Regions from separate parts of the Siminovitchia sediminis genome, predicted to be linked through region 1. Evidence: a T-box and tRNA genes for the amino acid it is inferred to sense, from the RefSeq annotation. Region 1 holds a T-box; the other holds one or more tRNA genes.

What was found. A T-box is a leader RNA that pairs with one kind of tRNA and senses whether it is charged. The one in region 1 lies ahead of serS (serine--tRNA ligase), so its partner is inferred to be a tRNA-Ser.
Region 2: it has a tRNA-Ser gene. The T-box ahead of serS (serine--tRNA ligase) is inferred to sense a tRNA for this amino acid. The anticodon was not compared.

What each region holds. Positions count from the first base shown of each region.
Region 1 covers NZ_JBHUEO010000058.1:1,309-12,398, forward strand. The annotation lists gene ACFSCZ_RS15435 (YaaC family protein) at 1-359, opposite strand, end outside; gene guaB (IMP dehydrogenase) at 434-1,900, shown strand; gene ACFSCZ_RS15445 (serine hydrolase) at 2,298-3,593, shown strand; T-box leader at 3,660-3,879, shown strand; gene serS (serine--tRNA ligase) at 3,977-5,251, shown strand; gene ACFSCZ_RS15455 (glycoside hydrolase family 18 protein) at 5,295-6,584, opposite strand; gene tadA (tRNA adenosine(34) deaminase TadA) at 6,687-7,154, shown strand; RNA gene ffs (signal recognition particle sRNA large type) at 7,224-7,489, shown strand; gene ACFSCZ_RS15470 (DUF2207 domain-containing protein) at 7,696-9,375, shown strand; gene dnaX (DNA polymerase III subunit gamma/tau) at 9,500-11,090, shown strand, end outside.
Region 2 covers NZ_JBHUEO010000077.1:227-9,438, forward strand. The annotation lists tRNA gene ACFSCZ_RS16965 (tRNA-Gly) at 1-44, opposite strand, end outside; tRNA gene ACFSCZ_RS16970 (tRNA-Pro) at 64-140, opposite strand; tRNA gene ACFSCZ_RS16975 (tRNA-Arg) at 165-241, opposite strand; tRNA gene ACFSCZ_RS16980 (tRNA-Leu) at 250-336, opposite strand; tRNA gene ACFSCZ_RS16985 (tRNA-Lys) at 410-482, opposite strand; tRNA gene ACFSCZ_RS16990 (tRNA-Gln) at 484-558, opposite strand; tRNA gene ACFSCZ_RS16995 (tRNA-Asp) at 617-689, opposite strand; tRNA gene ACFSCZ_RS17000 (tRNA-Glu) at 1,333-1,404, opposite strand; tRNA gene ACFSCZ_RS17005 (tRNA-Ser) at 1,410-1,500, opposite strand; gene ACFSCZ_RS17010 (SprT family protein) at 1,579-2,031, opposite strand; gene cmpA (cortex morphogenetic protein CmpA) at 2,118-2,234, shown strand; gene ACFSCZ_RS17020 (Tex family protein) at 2,393-4,564, opposite strand; gene ACFSCZ_RS17025 (PP2C family serine/threonine-protein phosphatase) at 4,657-5,253, opposite strand; gene sigB (RNA polymerase sigma factor SigB) at 5,250-6,044, opposite strand; gene rsbW (anti-sigma B factor RsbW) at 6,022-6,495, opposite strand; gene ACFSCZ_RS17040 (anti-sigma factor antagonist) at 6,495-6,824, opposite strand; gene ACFSCZ_RS17045 (PP2C family protein-serine/threonine phosphatase) at 6,925-7,932, opposite strand; gene ACFSCZ_RS17050 (anti-sigma regulatory factor) at 7,947-8,348, opposite strand; gene ACFSCZ_RS17055 (STAS domain-containing protein) at 8,353-8,709, opposite strand; gene ACFSCZ_RS17060 (STAS domain-containing protein) at 8,709-9,212, opposite strand, start outside.

The DNA.
Region 1 (11,090 bases):
TTTTTTCTTGTGGACACTCCATGTGCAAGGACAGATGTCGTACTCGGATAATAGGGATCCACAGTCAGCAGCCCGGCTTTAATTAAATGTACATATCCATAAAACAATAAAACAGGTTTAATGGAAAAGGGTGATTTTGAAGCTTGCTGATAATAGGATTGAGCTTGTTCGATATAATACATAAACGGATAACAGTTATCGTAGCTTTTTCTGTCGGCTTCTTCAGGCTCCAGGGGAAGGTAACATTTTTTTAAAAAAAGCTGCACAGTGGAGGCGGATTGGAAATAATTAAATTGAAGCCAGGTTTCATGCGGGTTAAACAGAAAGAACACCTCCAAATTATTAGAAAAATGGAACATCGACTGTACTCCTTGACAGTATTTTAACCAATTGATAACCTACTAATAATATTTTGGGCAGGGGGACAAAGAAAATGTGGGAATCTAAATTTGCAAAAGAAGGACTAACATTTGATGATGTGCTGTTGATTCCGGCAAAATCAGAAATTTTGCCAAAAGATGTGGATATTAAAGTACAGTTGACGGATACTCTTAAATTAAATATTCCAATTATCAGTGCCGGCATGGACACGGTAACGGAGGCGTCCATGGCTATTTCTATGGCACGCCAAGGCGGGCTCGGAGTCATTCATAAAAATATGAGCATTGAACGCCAGGCGGAAGAAGTGGACAAAGTAAAACGTTCGGAAAGCGGTGTAATCACCGATCCGTTTTTCCTTACTCCGGAACACCAAGTGTTTGATGCCGAACATCTTATGTCGAAATACCGGATTTCCGGGGTTCCGATCGTCAATAATGAAGAAGATCGAATCCTGGTAGGCATCATCACGAACCGGGATATGCGTTTTATCCAGGACTACTCCCTGCCGATCACGGATGTAATGACAAAAGAGAACTTGGTAACGGCTGCTGTCGGAACGTCTTTGGAAGAAGCCGAAAAAATTCTTCAGGAACATCGTATTGAAAAGCTCCCTCTGATCGATGAAAACGGTGTGTTAAAAGGCCTGATTACTATTAAAGACATTGAAAAAGTAATTCAGTTTCCAAATTCAGCAAAGGATGAACAGGGACGGCTGCTTGTTGCTGCTGCAGTTGGTGTGTCAAAAGACACCTACAAAAGAATTGAGGCTCTAGTCAAAGCACAAGTGGATGCTATCGTGGTGGACACAGCGCATGGACACTCAGCAGGAGTGATTAACACAGTCCACGAGATCCGCAAGCAGTACCCGGACTTAAATATTATTGCAGGAAATGTAGCGACTGCAGAAGGAACACGTGAACTATATGAAGCGGGCGCAGATGTAGTAAAAGTCGGAATTGGACCTGGTTCCATTTGTACAACCCGTGTTGTAGCAGGGGTCGGGGTTCCTCAAATTACGGCGATATATGATTGTGCCACAGAAGCAAGAAAGCACGGAAAAGCGATTATTGCTGACGGCGGTATCAAATATTCAGGTGATATTGTAAAAGCTCTTGCTTCCGGAGGACATGCAGTTATGCTTGGAAGCTTATTGGCCGGTACTGCCGAAAGTCCCGGTGAAACAGAAATTTTCCAAGGAAGACAATTTAAAGTGTATCGCGGAATGGGCTCGGAAGGAGCCATGGAGAAAGGATCAAAAGACCGTTATTTTCAGGAGGATGCGAAAAAATTTGTTCCTGAGGGAATTGAGGGGCGCGTACCATATAAGGGGCCTCTTGCAGATACTGTGTTCCAATTGATCGGCGGCCTCAGAGCAGGTATGGGTTACTGCGGAGCAGCCAATCTGGAAGTATTCCGCGAGCAGTCCCAGTTTATCAGAATGACAGGTGCCGGATTGCGCGAAAGCCATCCGCATGATGTACAAATCACAAAGGAAGCGCCCAACTATTCCATTTCTTAATTTATTGAATAAGGTACCGTTCATTACCCGCCTTAGGGTTTTCTCCGAGGCGGCTTTTTTATGGTTTAAGAAGTTTCAACGGACACTGTCCCAGTCCGCCGGAGTGACAGAATGAGGTTTTGTGGAGCGCACTTCATAACAGGGCAGACTTTTTCCGGTGCTCCCCTCGGGAAAGTAAAAGCCCGCACCGCGTAAAACTGAAAAATTCTCATGCTGTAATTAAACGCTGCTGCTCTCAGCGCGTGTCTTGTGCTTTTGTTCTTTCGTAATGTAAATGACATATTTGGAATCTACTTTTCTCTATCTAACTATGTTAAAATGACTAGCGGGTACTTAATATTTGGAGGGTAAACACTTGAAAAAAGGTATGAAACGACAATTTACAGCTGTGTTTCTCATGGCTATCCTGTTGATCAGTACGTTACATATCCCTGGAAAAGCGGCGGCTGAAGATGTATTGGATATACATGCAGATGCAGCCATTCTGGTAGAAGCCAGTACAGGGAAAATATTATATGCAAAAAATGAAGATACCGCCCTTGGCATTGCATCCATGTCAAAAATGATGTCAGAGTATCTTTTGTTTGAAGCTATAGCAAATAATAAAATCACGTGGGACCAGGAACAGACTATCAGCGACTATGTTCATGAGGTTTCCATAGATACCAATCTATCAAATGTTCCCTTGGAGGCCGGAAAAAAGTATACAATTAGAGAGTTGTATGAAGCGATGGCCATCTATTCAGCCAACGGGGCAACCATTGCCATTGCTGAAGCCATTGCCGGTTCTGAGAAGAAATTTGTAGATATGATGAATGCCAAAGCCGAAGAACTGGGATTGGATAATTATAATTTTGTGAACTCCACGGGATTAAATAACCGCGATCTCAAAGGTAAACATCCTGAAGGAACCGGTGCAGAAGACGAAAATATTATGTCGGCCAGCTCGATGGCAAAACTGGCTTTACGGCTGTTAAATGATTATCCGGAAGTTTTGGAAACAACGAGTATTCCTGAGAAGGAATTTCCTGGTATGCCGGGAAAAATGAAAAACTGGAACTGGATGCTCCCTTCCCTTGTGTTTGGATATGAAGGAGTGGACGGCCTAAAGACCGGGACCACCGATTTTGCAGGATACTGTTTTACGGGGACTGCTGAGAGAGATGACATGAGGGTCGTGACCGTTGTTATGAACGCAAAAGATAAAAACGGTCAAGGCGCCTATGAATCACGCTTCGTGGAAACAAAAAAAATGATGGAATATGCTTTTAGTCATTTTTCATTAAAAGAAGCGTATCCCGAACAATATCAAGTAAAAGGCCGAGAGTCTCTTCCGGTGATCAATGGCAAGAAGAAAAAGGTTGAGATCCAATCAGATGCACCATTGCAGGTAGTTGTTAAAAATGGTGAAGAGAAAACGTACAAACCGGAATTGAAAATAAATCAAAAAGTTTTAAATGAAGATGGCCAGTTGGCAGCACCTGTTAAAAAGGGTGAAAAAATTGGCGTGCTGGAAGCAGCCTATGAAGGGGAATCCGACTATGGCTATATTGGAAAACCTGCATCAGCCAATATGGTGACAGCAGAAAAAGTGGAAAAAGCAAACTGGTTTGTTCTGGCTATGCGCGGTGTCGGCAGTTTCTTCGGCGATGTTTGGAATAGTGCAGCCAGTACCGTGAAAGGCTGGTTCTAACTGAATTCACCTGTATTATTTGCAATTGCTTCAAGGATATAGTATAGTATCAGAAAATTGATATGAGCGACTGTGTTGAAAGGAACGAGTAGCAGGTACAGTGTCTGTCAGAGAGCCGGTGGCTGGTGAGAACCGGCGGCACCGCCTGTGAATCCCTCCTGGAGCAAAATGCCGAATGCCCTTGTGGGCTAGTAAGCATTTTCGGGTCAAACCCGTTATCCAATGAAGAGGAAAGCCTCGAAGGCTTTCAATTTGGGTGGCAACGCGGGTAACTCTCGTCCCTTTGGGGATGGGAGTTTTTTTGTTTTTACAGAGTTCCAATAGTACCAGCGTCGCTTAAATGTTTTAAGACGCGCCATTCAGTATAAGGGGAGGTTTTAAATATGCTTGATATGAAAACCCTGCGGGGTAACGTGGAAGAAGTGAAAAGAAAGCTGCAGTACCGCGGTGAAGATTTGGGTGATTTAGACAAATTTGAGCAATTGGATCAAAAACGAAGGGAATTGATTGTTCAATCCGAACAGTTAAAAAGCAGAAGGAATGAAGTATCTGAAAACATTGCCCAGTTGAAAAAGGATAAACAAAATGCGGATGATTTAATAGCTGAAATGAGGGAAGTCGGGCAGCAAGTCAAGGAAATAGACGGAGAGCTGCGTGAAATTGAAGAAGAGCTGCAAAAGCTGCTGTTATCCATTCCGAATATTCCCCACGAAAGCGTCCCGGTTGGCGAATCAGAAGACGACAATGTAGAAGTCCGAAAGTGGGGAGAGGTACGGAAATTTTCTTTTGACCCTAAACCGCATTGGAATTTGGCAGCGGACTTGGGAATTCTCGATTTTGAACGGGCGTCAAAAGTAACAGGAAGCCGCTTTGTTTTCTACAAAGGGCTTGGAGCCCGTCTTGAAAGAGCACTGATCAGCTTTATGCTGGATCTTCATGTGGAAGAACACGGGTATGAAGAAATGCTCCCTCCTTACATGGTGAACCGGGCGAGCATGACAGGTACCGGCCAGCTTCCAAAATTTGCAGAAGATGCCTTCCATATTGAGAGCGAGAATTATTACCTGATACCTACAGCGGAAGTGCCGGTAACAAACTATCATCGCGATGAAATACTGGATGGTGACCAGCTCCCTATTAATTATGTTGCTTACAGTGCCTGTTTCCGTTCTGAAGCAGGTTCGGCAGGAAGGGATACAAGAGGGTTAATTCGCCAGCATCAGTTTAACAAAGTGGAATTGGTGAAATTTGTTAAGCCGGAAGAGTCTTATGATGAACTGGAAAAATTAACTGCCCATGCAGAAAAAGTGCTTCAGCTTCTGGAATTGCCCTATCGGGTCATGAGCATGTGTACGGCAGATCTTGGATTTACCGCCGCGAAAAAGTATGATTTGGAAGTTTGGATTCCCAGTTATAACACCTACAGGGAGATTTCTTCCTGCTCAAACTTTGAGGCTTTTCAGGCGAGAAGGGCAAATATTCGTTTTCGTTCCGAACCAAAAGCAAAGCCTCAGCATGTTCACACTTTAAATGGTTCCGGGCTTGCAGTGGGGAGAACAGTGGCAGCTATATTGGAAAATTATCAGCGGGAAGACGGAACCGTTGAAATACCCAAAGTACTCCGCCCCTATATGAGAAATAAAGAAGTGATTGGCTGAAGCAGATATCAAGAGCGGCTCAGATAAAGGTGAGCCGCTTTTTCTATGGTTTTTTCACGACATTAAAATTATCCTGGATAAGGAGCCAATTTTGAGGAAACGACAATCCGAGTTTCCAATAACCGACTCCGCGAAGATTTAACTCTTTGACAAGGTCAAACTTGGCCTGGATTGATCGGGCATCCTCAAACCATACTTCATGCTGTCTTCCCTCCTGATCTGTATAATGAAAAAACGGTGCCTGTGCAGCAGGATCGTATTGGATCGCTGCGTTGTTTTCAGCCGCGATTTGGATGGCTCTCTGAGGACTGACAGCTGTGGCTGTTGTTCCCTGCACGAAAGGCAGCGTCCAATCATAACCGTATAAATTTTGTCCCATCATAATCTTTTCCGGTGGAATTTCTGTAATGGCATATTCCAGCACCTGCCGGACTGAGTTGATCGGAGAGACAGCCATTGCCGGACCTCCGCTATACCCCCATTCATACGTCATTATCAAGGAGTAATCTACAATTTCACCATGCGCTCTGTAATCATGGCCTTCATACCATTCCCCTTGCTGAACAGCACTGGTTTTGGGAGCAAGGGCTGTTGAAATGATCCATCCTTCCTGATGAAATCGATCGCGTGCTCTTCGCAGAAAATTATTGTATGCTTCTCGGTCCGTACCGGCAATTCTTTCGAAATCCAAGTGGATTTCTGTAAATCCAACCCGCTTCGCTTCAGCGACTATATTATTTAATAATGTGGTTTGTACCTGTTCATCAGTCAAAAGTATATGAACCAGCTCAGTGCTAAATTGTCCTTCTTCCTGGTTGGCAAGTACCATGGCAAGATACGTATTGTTTGCTTCAGCAATCTCCGGGAATTGGTTCAGATTTGGCGGATCCAGTGTCCCGTCCCTCCGCGGAAGATAAGCGAAACATGCCAAATAGGTTAAATAAGGCGAAGCTTCACGGGCACTGGATTCAAGTGCTTCCGATACTTCACCGGTACGGCGCGGCTCAATATATGCAAGAAATTCTCCGTCGCGTTTGGCTCTTTGAGGGATATACAGCCTTAAACCTACAGGGATTGGGTTATTGACGTTTAATCCATTTATGCGTGCCAGCTCTTGAAAGGGAATACCAAATCTTTGGGCGATGGTCCACAGGCTGTCGCCCGGCTGAACCCAGTAAAACTGGCCTATAATAGGAATGACCATAGACTGGCCAACAACAAGCTGGTTGGGGTTCGGCAGTTTATTCGCATCAGCAAGGATAGCCGGAGAAATATTGTATCGGGAAGCAATTAAGGCCAAAGTCTCATTAGGCTGGACAACATGGATTTGCATTTTTTTCCTCCTTACGGCTCAACAGATTAAAGTATCAACCTTGTCCCATTGTATGTATTGTGTAAAAATAAAAGACCAATAAAAAATTGTGGGGAGATCCAATTGGAAAGAGAAGAAAAATATATGCAGCTGGCTATTGCGGAAGCAAAAAAGGCTGAGCAAATACAGGAAGTTCCTATAGGAGCAGTGATTGTATTAAATGGGGAAGTGATTGCAGCCGCCCATAACAGGAGGGAGACGGAACAAAATGCAGTTGCTCATGCGGAATTGCTGGCTATTGAGGAAGCGTGTGAAAAGCTGGGAACCTGGAGGCTGGAAGGTGCTGAGTTATATGTAACGCTGGAGCCTTGTCCCATGTGCAGCGGTGCTATCTTGCTATCCCGCATTCAAAAAGTCACTTATGGTGCTTCCGATCCGAAGGCCGGGTGTGCAGGAACTCTAATGAATCTGTTAACGGATGAGAGGTTTAACCACCAAAGCGAAGTGATCAGCGGAGTATTGGCAGAAGAATGCGGATCACTTTTAACGGAATTTTTTCGATCTCTCCGTGACAAAAAGAAACGATCCTGAAGCTGGAAACTTTTGTTAACCACAGGAAAACATTGATTTTAAGGTGAAAAAGTAGTACAATGAACTATGCCGTGCTAGACGGGGGAGTAGCGGAGCCCTGTACCCGCAATCCGCTCCAGCGGGGTTGAATCCCTTCCAGAGGCAGCTTGTCTTGTCTGGCCTGCCTCAAGCAAGTGGTGTCGACGTCTGGGTCCTGCGCAATGGGAACCCACGAACCATGTCAGGTCCGGAAGGAAGCAGCATTAAGTGGGACCTCTCATGTGCCGCGGGGCAGCCTGGGCTGAGCTAACTGCTTGAGTAACGCAGATGAGACACTGACGACGGAAGGTGCACGGTATACATAGGAATAACCACCCATTCGCATAAAGCGGATGGGTTTTTTATTGAATCGAAAGCTGATTTATTGACTCCAGTATCTATTCTCGATAGATTCATCTGCTTCCTTAAGTTGAGCGAGTACTGCCGCAAAGAGGAAGGGATTTCCGGTTTCCTGAAACATAAGACGAACTACATACGTAAATAAACGAGAAGAGGGAAAGAGGTGATACTGGTGTGGAGGAAAGTAACCCTTTTTACAGTCGTTTTTTTGTTTTTTCTTCCAGCAATCGCTTTAGCAGTTGACTTCTCGATAAGTGATGTAAAAATTGATGCCTATTTACTAGAAAATGGTGAAGTTCACGTGATTGAACAATTCACCTATGAGTTTGATGGAGAATTCAATGGAATTTCCCGGGAAATTTCCCCGAAAAAAGGTGCGGAAATAAGTAGCTTTTTGGCGAAAGAAGGGGGAAAAGATCTGAAGACGGAAAAAGACGGGGATATGTACAAGGTGTACCGGAGTGGCAAGGATGAGACGATCCAAGTTGAGCTTCAGTATTTGATTGAAGACGGCATGGAAAAATATGTGGATGTTGCACAATTTTATTGGCCCTTTTTCGATGACCGGAATGAGGCGGACTACGGCCGGCTGACGATTGCAGTTCATCCTCCCCGTCCCACGGATGACGCAATAGCCTTGGGATATGATACTGCTTTTGACAAAGAACATATTACGGAAGGAGGGACAGCCGTTTTTTCGGTGGGAAATGTGAAAGCGGGGCAAAATGGAGATATAAGAGTAGTTTTTGATGCTTCCTTATTTCCTGGTTTGCCTTTTACAGATACAAAAGAAATGAAGCAGGAAATAATAGACGAAAAGATGATGATGAAAGAGAAAGCAGCCGCTTTTGCCAAAGGTCAAAAGACAGCCGCTTCAGCGGGTTTTTGGTCATTGTTGGGGTTTGCTGTGCTGTTCATCGGAATATGTATATATGATTTCAGAAGGCGTATACAGCTGAAACAGAATGTTGTCAAAGAGGTCTTTGCATCGGAGGTCGCTATTCCTAAACAGGAAATGAGCATGCCGGCCACTATCAGCTTTACAACTCCGGACCGGAAGTTTAGTATTCCGGCAGCGTTAATGGATCTTGTGCGGCAGGGATACGTAAAACAGACTGGAGAGGGCCGGTTCATGCTGGGTTATAGAATGGCCAGAGAAGATCATGAGCAGCAATTAATCTCATTATTATTTGATCAGATGGGTTCGAATCACTCCTTCAGTGTGGATGACTTGGAACGGTTTATGAAAAAAGAGGAAAACCATAGGATATATACTGAAGAGACAACGAAATGGAAAATGGCCGTTCAAAAGGAGATTAAGCAGCAAGAGTTGTTCCGGAAAAGGATAAAAATCAGGTGGATGACTGCAGCAGCCAGTATTATACCGTTTTTCTGTATCATCATATTTGCTGGATATGAGCTGTACTTATGGATGACATTATCAATTTTCCTCTTTTTACTCTCTTTATTGTTCTCCATCTTTTACAAGCCGCTTTCTGAAAAGGGAATACGCATGAAAGAAGAATGGAAGAGACTGAATGATGAATTTGACCAAATGAAGAACGAACAGTGGAATCGTTACAGCCAGGATGATCGGATGCGTGCCATGATCTATTCGCTCGGGATCCATGGGGCTAATTTAAAACAGTTTGAAATCTGGGAACAGAAGGTTCCTGCTGCCAGTGCTTCGGATATGGCATACTTTCCAATATTTTGGCCTGCGCTGTCCAATTCCTTTGCTGCAGCTGATGAGCAGGCAAGCCAGTCATTTACATCCCAATCCGGGAGTCCATCCTCCGGAGGAGGAGTGGGAGGAGGCGGCGGGGGATCAGGAGCGTTTTGACCCTCGGCAGCACGCATCCGGACGGAAAAGTCTCTTGGTTATTTAGACAATAGTATTTTTGTAATTTCCCTATTGTTTAAGGTATAATAAAAACTAGATGATTAAGTAAAAAAGGAGGCAGAGCATGAGTTACCAGGCGTTATATCGGGTATGGCGGCCGCAGTCATTTTCGGATGTCATTGGACAGGAACATGTAACTAAGACGTTGCAGAATGCTCTCCTCCAGGAAAAAATATCTCATGCCTATTTATTTTCCGGGCCACGGGGAACCGGAAAAACCAGCGCGGCCAAAATTATGGCGAAAGCGGTCAACTGTGAAAAAATGCCCGTTTCGGAGCCTTGCAATAAGTGCCCGGCCTGTCTGGGAATTACGGATGGCTCTGTTCCTGATGTCATTGAAATTGATGCCGCATCCAATAACGGCGTGGAGGAAATCCGTGATATTCGCGATAAGGTCAAGTATACGCCTAATGCGGTAAAGTACAAAGTATACATCATTGATGAAGTGCATATGCTGACAATTGGCGCTTTCAATGCTTTATTGAAAACATTGGAAGAGCCGCCGCAACATGTTATTTTTATTTTGGCAACAACGGAACCACATAAAATTCCGCTAACGATTATCTCCAGGTGCCAACGATTTGATTTTAAAAGAATTACCTCCCAGGATATCGCCCGAAGAATGGCACATATTGCAAATGAAACATCATTGGAATATGATGAAAAGGCATTGCAGATCATTGCCAGAGCAGCGGAAGGCGGAATGAGGGATGCTCTGAGTTTGCTGGATCAGGCTATCTCTTTCAGTACCGGTCGTGTTACCGTTGAAGATGCCTTAACCGTTACCGGCTCAATTTCGCAAAACAGCCTGTACAGGCTGGCGCGGGCCGTTCATGAAAAAGATACACCGGGAGCACTTGGGACGCTGGAAGAACTGCTGATGCAGGGTAAGGATCCCGCCCGGCTTATTGAAGATTTCATTCTGTATTATAGGGATTTGCTGCTGTACAAAACTGCTCCTCATCTCGACGAAATGGCTGAACATGCTCTTTTGGATGAAGAATTCAAGTCGTTGGGAGAAGAAATACAGGCTCAGCAAATTTACGATTACATTGATATATTAAGCAAGACCCAGCAGGACATGCGGTTTTCAAATCATGCACGCATGTATGTGGAATTGTGTCTCGTCAAGCTTTGTCAGCTGGAAAAAGGACGTACACCTGCAGATCAATCCCAGCTTCAGCAATTAATCAAAAAAGTTGAAGAGCTGGAAAAAGAAGTAAAATGGTTGAAGTCCCATGGTCCGCAGGCTGCAGAGGGAGCGCAGGGAACCCCTGCCAAACCTTCGAAAAGACCGCTTCGAAGCAGCGGGAAGGAATATCGAGTTCCTGCCGGTGCGGTGACGCAAGTATTGAAAGAAGCCACAAGGCAGCAGCTTAATGAAGTGAAAAGCCATTGGGGTGATTTTTTAAATATCCTGAACCAGCGGCAAATGCGATCACAGGCAGCATTGCTCAATGATGCAGAGCCGGCAGCAGCATCAGCGCATGCAGTTGTGATCAAGTTTAAATATGATATCCATTGCCGGATGGCCATGGAAAATCATTCATTCATACAAACGATCTCTCAAATTTTAGAAGAACTGTTGGGCAGCACCTTGAAGGTCATCGGCGTACCGGAAGTGCAATGGAAAGAGATTCGGGAAGATTTTTTGC
Region 2 (9,212 bases), on a different contig from region 1:
CAACAGCTTGGAAGGCTGTAGTTTTACCACTAAACTACACCCGCGTTTGATATCGGTATTCTATGGTCGGGAAGACAGGATTTGAACCTGCGACCCCTTGGTCCCAAACCAAGTGCTCTACCAAGCTGAGCCACTTCCCGTTCATAGATTCAAAGAAAGTAAAATGGCGCGCCCGAGAGGAGTCGAACCCCTAACCTTTTGATCCGTAGTCAAACGCTCTATCCAATTGAGCTACGGGCGCTTATTATTTGGTGCGGTCGAGAGGACTTGAACCTCCACGGTATTGCTACCACTAGGCCCTCAACCTAGCGCGTCTGCCGATTCCGCCACGACCGCCTTTTTCAAGGACAAGATATATTCTATCACACACTTCAAAATGTGTCAATGATCTTTTGCTAGTTTTAAAAAGTGAGCCATGCAGGATTCGAACCTGCGACCCTCTGATTAAAAGTCAGATGCTCTACCAACTGAGCTAATGGCTCTTGGCTGGGCTAGCTGGATTCGAACCAGCGAATCACGGAGTCAAAGTCCGTTGCCTTACCGCTTGGCTATAGCCCATCGTTCCGAGTTTTTTATTATACAAAATCCAATGATACATTGCAAGGTTTTTTTGAAACGGTCCCGACGGGAATCGAACCCGCGATCTCCTGCGTGACAGGCAGGCATGTTAACCGCTACACCACGGGACCATCATATGTAAGCCTTTGGTGCTGCATTGTCCAGCTGCAGACAGCAGCGTTTCTACAAATCAACGAAGGTAAAAGACGCCTCCAATCGTTTTGTATCCAGCGTCTATCACCCCGGCAGCCGTCATACGCTTTTCGAACTGTCCAGATGAGCGGCCCAGCTCGAGATCATAAGTCAATCCCCTGTGACGGCTGTAAAGCTGCCTCCTCAGGAATCGTCTTACACTTGCCTTTGGGCTTGTCTATCGTCCAGCGCAGGCGTCCGCGACTAGCAGACTTCACGCCTACTCCTACAATAAGTCAACTTCGGCTCGCCTTTGGCTTTGCCGTGTTTCCTTTATCTCGTCGAAGAACTCCAGTCTGTACGTCGCTAAATGACGCCTTCCGCTTTTCTGTCTGTCCAGCTCCAGCGCCTAGCCCCTCGAGGTCATAAGCCGCTTCCCTGTGGCGGCTGTAAAGCTGCCTCCTCAGGAATCGTCTTATGCTTGTCGGGGCTGGTCAAGGCGCTTCCGCTTTTCTGTCTGTCCAGCTCCAGCGCCTAGCCCCTCGAGGTCATAAGCCGCTTCCCTGTGGCGGCTGTAAAGCTGCCTCCTCAGGAATCGTCTTATGCTTGTCGGGGCTGGTCAAGGCGCTTCCGCTTTTCTAATGACCCCTACGGGATTCGAACCCGTGTTACCGCCGTGAAAGGGCGGTGTCTTAACCGCTTGACCAAGGGGCCGGACATGGCGGAGAAGGAGGGATTTGAACCCTCGCGCCGCTTACGCGACCTATGCCCTTAGCAGGGGCACCTCTTCGGCCTCTTGAGTACTTCCCCATTAGAAATGACTCTTCCGATTATAAATACTGAACAGCAGACTGTCAAGGGGTTTTAGACCGTTTTTTCTTTTTGAAATTATAGCTTTTCGCGTAGTTTTCCTCTGCATTTTCCGCACGCATATCGAATGATATTTACTCTCCGCCGGCGTTCGTACAGCTCACCGCAAGTTGTACATACATACATCCATTTCGGAGTCGTCCGATGTTGATCAGCAGATAATGGGGTACAGTGCCTGGGCGCCCCCACTTTTTGCATCAACAGGCGGAAATCGTGATCCCGGTGCTTGTACCCTTTGCCTTCCAGATGCAGATGATAATGGCATAGTTCGTGTTTAATGATCCCTTCCAGTTCTGCCATTCCATGTTCCTGATAATATTTCTTATTAATTTCTATATTATGCGTTCCCAGCATATAGCGTCCCCCTGTTGTCCGTAGACGAGGGTTAAAGTATGCCTGGTGCATAAATGGCTTGGAAAATAACTCTTTTGAGATTTTTTCAGTCAGCTTCTGGAGCTGTTCATTTGTCATTTTCTTTCCTCCCGCCGCATTGAACAGGATTGTTCCTTTTTTCATATTATATTTTACCAAAAAACTGGCGGGGGAGGTTGTACACCATGCCAATCTGGTTTAAAAGCCAGATGCAAAAAGCCTTCTTGGAAAAAGACCGGTATCAAATTAAACTGTTGAATCAATGCTGGTTTTACTACAGAAAAAAGCACTGCTCTCCCTAAGCCGGGGAGCAGTACTTTTTATACTCCCGGGTCTGAGAGGCCTTTTACATTCCATCTGATTGATTGCAAAGGTTATTTTCAATTCGGCTCCCCAAAAAATATTTAAAGACGCCGAGTTCTTATTTTCCCTCTCCACACTCTAATGATTTCCTCATCCATTAGGGTCCGACCATGGTCAGGGACAACCTTCCTTTATCAACATCCACTTTTTCTACCCAGACAGTGACCACATCACCAAGGGAAACAACGTCAAGCGGATGTTTGACGAATCGCTTGCTCAATTTGGAAATGTGAACAAGACCATCTTCTTTGACACCGACATCGACGAAGGCACCAAAGTCGACGACGTTCCGGACAGTTCCCTGAAGTTCCATTCCCGGCTTCAGATCTTCCAGTTTCATTAAATTTTTTTTCAAAAGAGGCTTTGGCAATTCGTCCCGGGGGTCACGTCCGGGCCTCATCAACGAATCAATGATATCTTTTAGAGTCAGTACACCCAATCCCAGTCCCTCTGCCGTTTCCTCCACGTTCAATTGATGGAGGGCCTGCTTCATCTTTTCAGTTCCGACATCCGCAGATGTCAATCCGATGGACTTGAGCAACTTTTTAACCTCCGGATAGCTTTCCGGATGGATCGGCGTGGAATCAAGCGGCTCATTTCCGTCCAAAATCCTCATGAATCCAATGGCCTGCTCATATGTTTTGGCTCCAAGCCGCGGTATGTTTTTTAATTGAGCGCGGGTGCTGAATTTTCCATTATCCTCGCGATACTTAACAATGTTGTTGGCCACAGCCTTGCTTAAGCCCGATACATATTGAAGAAGTGATGGAGATGCCGTGTTGACGTTCACACCGACTTGGTTTACCGCCGTTTCCACCACAAAAGCAAGCTCTTCATTTAATTTCTTCTGTGTCACATCGTGCTGGTATTGACCGACTCCAACAGATTTCGGATCAATCTTCACAAGCTCCGCCAAAGGATCCTGCAGACGCCGGGCAATGGAAACGGCACTTCGTTCTTCAACCTGCAAATCCGGAAATTCCTCTCTTGCCAAATCAGAGGCGGAATATACGCTCGCTCCCGCTTCATTGACAATCATGTAGGATACATCTTTTTGAAGTTCTTTTAATATATTTGCAGTGAATTGCTCCGTCTCCTGTGAGGCAGTACCATTCCCGATCGCCACGATTTCAACAGGGTATGTTTCCAGCACATGAAACATCTTTTCTCTCGCCTGCTCCTCCTTGGCCCTTGGCGGATGCGGGTAGATCACATCAATATGAAGCACTTTCCCCGTTTCATCGACAACCGCCAGCTTGCAGCCCGTACGGTATGCCGGGTCCACTCCCAGCACCACTTTTCCTTTCAGCGGCGGCTGCAGCAGCAGCTTTCGAAGGTTTTCGGAGAAGATGTGGATCGCCTGTTCTTCTGCTTTAGTGGTCAGTTCATTTCGGATTTCGCGTTCAATTGCAGGTCCAATCAGGCGCTTGTAGCCGTCTTCTATGGCCTCTTCCACTTCCCCGGCAGCGACGGATGATTGATTTTTTATAAATGTACGTTTTAAATAGTTGATGATTTTTTCCGTATCCGCTTTGACGGAAACTCGCAGTATCCCTTCCTTTTCGCCGCGGTTCAATGCAAGAACACGGTGAGGGACAATTCTTTTCACCGGCTCCTCATAGGCATAATACATCTCATACACTGATTTTTCGTCAAGCTCTTCTTTTTTCACTTCCGACACCACTTGGCCGGACCGGAACGTCTCGTCCCTGATCCACTGCCGGACAGCGGCATCGTCGGACACCCGTTCAGCCAAAATGTCTTTTGCCCCTTGTACGGCTTCTGCTGCTGTTGCCACTTTTTTGTCATCAGAAATATATTTTTCGGCTTCCTCTTCTATCTGTCCTTCTGTCGGGAACGCCCACATCCAGTCTGCCAGCGGCTCCAGTCCTTTTTCCTTCGCAACTGTTGCTTTCGTACGGCGCTTTTGTTTATATGGCCGGTATAGATCTTCCACCGTTTGCAGTTTGTCGGCTTTTGTTATCTTCTGCTTTAAAACCTCAGTCAGCTTTCCCTGTTCATCGATCAGGCGAAGAACATCTTCTTTACGCTGCTCCAGATTTTGTATGTATCCCCAATTTTCCATAATATCTTTAATTTGAACTTCATCAAGCGCACCGGTCATTTCTTTTCGATAGCGGGCAATGAACGGAACGGTATTCCCTTCTTCAAGCAAAGAGATGACATGATTGACCTGCTTCACTGCAAGGTTCAATTCTTTCGCAAGCCGATGGACCAGCTGCTCTTGCTTTGTTTCCGTTTCAATCATTCCAATCCCTCATTTCATTTTCATTCGCTATTCCTATATCTTACCATCGGGATCCTAGTAAATACCATGGTTCAACAGAAAAAACCCGCTGATTACAGCAGGTTTCCTACAATAAAGGTGACATCGTCACTCTCGTTGATTTGATTAAATTTTAATCGTTCAGCTAAATTGGGGAGCGATGGATGGTTTTGAATAATCGATTTTGTATCTTCATTTACAAAACCGTCAGAATGGAGTAAAAAAGTGGATTGAGGATCATAAGGGAATTTTTGCGTTCGGAATTTTTGCGGTCTGCCTGATAAATAACCTGATACAGGCATGGGGTAGACCATTTTTCCGGAAGGCGTGTAAACATAAAACCTGATGTACCCCACACAGCTATATTCAAAAGTTCTTTCGCGGAAGTCCACTTTGAAAATAGCAGTTGCTGCCCCCCGCTTGTTCAGCAGGACTTTATTGCTGAAGTTCATCAGGGTCTGCACATCTTCTTCCACATTGGATTGAACTACCGAAGTAACAGCCTGAGAAGACTCATATGCATATTCACCACTTCCAAGGCCGTCTGCTAAGACACATAGGAAATAATCGGTATTCGCAGTCATATAAAAGCTGTCCCCGCAAAATGCCTGTCCTTCCTTGGCCCTTTGAAAAGCATAGGCTTCCAAGCAATCGTTTTGAAAATGTATCATAAAGTGGAGCTCTCCGTATTTGCGGGTTCAGCAAATATAGCATCTTTCAATTTTTTAATTGCTCTCCTTTGAAGCCGAGATACGTGCATTTGTGAGATATTCAACCGATCTCCCGTTTCTTTTTGGCTTAAATTCTCCAAGTACGTATATTGAATAATTTGTCTTTCCCTTTCCGTTAATACATGCAGCACTTTTTCAACCACAAGCTTTTGATTGACTTTTTCATATCCTTCGTCCACATTTCCGATAATATCGAGCAACGTAACTGTACTTCCGTCTGCATCCGCCTCAATGGAATGGTCGACCGACAGCGCCTGGTAGCTTTTGCCCATTTCCATCGCTTCCAGTACTTCTTCTTCCGTGACATCCAGACGCTCGGCAATTTCATGGATTTGAGGTGAACGTTGGAGCTCTCTCGTCAAATCTTCAACCGTTGTTTTAATTTTAGGCCCCAATTCTTTAATTCTTCGGGGGACATGAACACTCCAAGTTTTATCACGCAAAAATCGTTTGATTTCACCAATAATGGTCGGTATGGCAAACGCCTCAAAAGATTTTCCGTACGATTCATCGTATCTTCTAATAGCTCCCAACAGCCCGATGATTCCCACTTGAAAAATATCTTCATGGTACGACTTTCCTTTTGAGTATTTGCGTGCAATGGAATCAACTAAATTTTTGTAATGAAGGACTAATTTGTTTTGTGCCTCTTCGTCTTCATGAAGCTGAAAGGCTTTAATCCACTCATTAACCTCAGGGTGTTTGTAATCAGGTTGAGATTTTTTCGGCATTAAGCTCCACCTGCTCTCCTTCCAGGTATTTTGTCATATAGACACTGACTCCCTGGTTCAATTGAACATTGACTTCATCCATTAAACTTTCAATTAAATAAAGCCCCAAGCCTCCTTCACGCATAAATTCAACGCTTTCTTTCTCTGAATACGGCCCTGTTTCTCTCCGGGCTTTTTTCAAGTCGAAACTTTTTCCGGAATCGGACACCATGACTTCGAGGCGATTTTCATAAAGCGCAAATCCGGCTACGACTTCCCCGCCTTCATTTGCCTTATAGGCATGCTGTACCGCATTGGTCACAGCTTCACTTGTCGCAATTTTTATATCTTCAATCACTTCATATGAAAAACCCATCCGGCTGGCAATTCCCGAAATCGTCAGTCGAACAACCCCGACGTATTCTGCCTTAGCGGGCACTTTCATTTCGATATAGTCAAAAGCTGCATCCATTATACTCCACCCTCCACCTCGGTATTGATGTCCATTACATCCGCAAGTCCAGTAATATCAAACAAGCGCTGCAGCCTCTCCGACATTCCCGTTAACTTCATATTGCCGCTACGGGCACTAAGCTGTTTGAAAAGTCCAACGAACACACCGAGTCCTGTGCTGTCCATATATTTTACACCGGATAAATCAATATTTATGGTCACACCGTCACCATCAGCAAGATCCATCAGCCTTTCTTTGACCTTCGGAGCTGTATAAGCATCAATTTCACCTGTTAATTTCACATAAAATATGCCGTCCTTTTCTTTCACATCTATAGTTACATTCACATTGCCCACCCCTATAATATGTATTATTTTGAGTACCGTTTACCCGTACCCGTTTTTGAATAAAGACAAACATATTTGCGAAAAGTTTTAGTAAAAAAATTTACGCATCTCTTTTTAAGATAATTAAAGTGAAATCGTCCCTGAGTTCAAAATGCTGAAGCCTTTCCAATTCCTTGTATACACTTGTGACAATGTCCTGCGCGGTCCCTGAAATATACCGGTGAATCAGTGAGGACAAAAAATCTCTATCAATAAATCCCTCTTCCGTACGGCATTCTGTCACTCCGTCGGATAAAAGAACAATCATGTCACCCGGATCCAAATCAATCTGGTATTCTTTGTAATTTGTATTCTTATTTATACCAAGCAGCAAACCTTTTCCGCCCAGCTCTTCAAACTTTTGATTTTTTGCCCGGTAAAAAAACCCGGGTTCATGCCCGGCTGTAGAATAACGAAAGGCATGCTTTTCAGGATCGTATACACCAAAACACATCGTAATAAACATGCTCGGGTCTACGTTTCGTTCAACAACCCGGTTTAAATTTTCCAGTATCGTTCCCGGGCTTAATTGGTTTTCCGGCAAACTGTCCATGGCATATTTGATCATGGACATGGAAAGGGCTGCAGGTATCCCTTTTCCGATCACATCCGCAATAGCAATACCGACATTCTTGTCATCATCTGTAACAAAATGAAAATAGTCCCCGTTCATTTGCCGGGCAGGCACACTAATCGCGCCGATGTCCGCACCGTCCACTTCCGGAATAGATGTTTGCAGGAGCGTTTCTTGCATACTAGCCGCTACTTCTATCTCATTGATCAACGCTTTCTGTTGAGTCCGGAGACTTTGGTGCTCCCGATAGGCGATCCCATAAGCCATCATGACTTCCAGCAACACATCAAAGGAATCCAGTATCTGGTCCGCGGAAGCTGATTCTTCCATCATAATCGATTTATGTAGACTAATAATTTCTTCAGGCGCTATATGATGCTCAATAAGTTTTCGGCTTAATTTCTGGCCCTGATATAATATTCTTTCATCTTTATTTATTAAATATTTAAGAACAATGTCTTTATACTTCGGCTCTACCGTCTCCCAAAACTCCACCCAATTCACTCCTTTTACCGGAGCCACTTAATCGCAGTAATTACAGTACCCTTCCCGGGTTCAGACTGAATATCGAATTCGTCCATTAAACGTTTGACACCCGGAAGACCGGCTCCCAATCCTCCGGAGGTGGAATATCCGTCTTCCATCACTTTTCGGATATCCGCAATCCCGGGACCTGTATCCTCTGCAATAATTTTCATTCCTTTTTTTCCATCTGAAAATATTTTATCTATTGTGACCTTGCCTTCTCCGGCATACAAAAAAATGTTTCGGGCCAATTCGCTGATTGCAGTTGTAATCCTTGCCTGGTCCACTACCCCAAAGCCCAGCTCTTTCGCTGCATTTCTGCCTAATTGGCGAACTGCTACGATGTCCCATTCATTTAATACTTTTACGAAGGACTGCAGCTCCATAGGCTTAATCCCCCAGTTCCTGTTGTAATTTATCTAAACCATTTTCCAAATCAAGAGCGGTCATCACATCTTCAAGCCTGATGCCCAGCTCAATGAGCGTGATGGCCACAGCGGGTTGTATTCCTGTGATGACAACCTTGGCTCCCATCAATTTGGACATTTCCATGACATCCCCCAACACCTTGGCAATGAAGGAGTCAATAAAATCGATGGATGTAATATCAATCACAACCCCGCGGGCATTGGTCTCATGAATTTTCTGCAAAAGATCTTCCTGAAAGGCGAGTGCTGTTTGATCATCTAATTCCCATTGAATGGAAACGAGCAAGCAATCACGCAGTTTTAAGATAGGTATTCTCACTACGCCTCCTCCTTTAGATTCACTATTTTTCGGTTCGTCAACGCCAGTGCTTCACCAATTCCCTTTTGTAAGGTGCTGGTCGTTGTAATCTGATTTAAATCGATACCCAGATTGACAATGGTCTGGGCAATTTCAGGCCGGATGCCGACCAGCATGCATTTTGATCCCACAAGTCTTACCGCGTCAGCTGCCTGAATAATATGATGTGCCACCATGGTATCTACAACAGGAACTCCTGTAATATCGATAAGGACCACTTCCGAGCGGTGTTTGACAACCCCTGACAGCAAATTTTCCATGATCAGCCTGGCTCTTTCTGTATCGATGGTTCCAACGAGCGGCATGACAGAAATCTTTTCAAAGACAGGTATTAAGGGAGCAGACAGTTCCTGCAGGGCAACCTTTTGAAGGGATACCGTCTTCTCCCAATTATTGGAATAGGATTCCACAATCTGAGTGGACATGGGTGCCACCCATTTGTCGATCTCCGTGATCAACTCAAC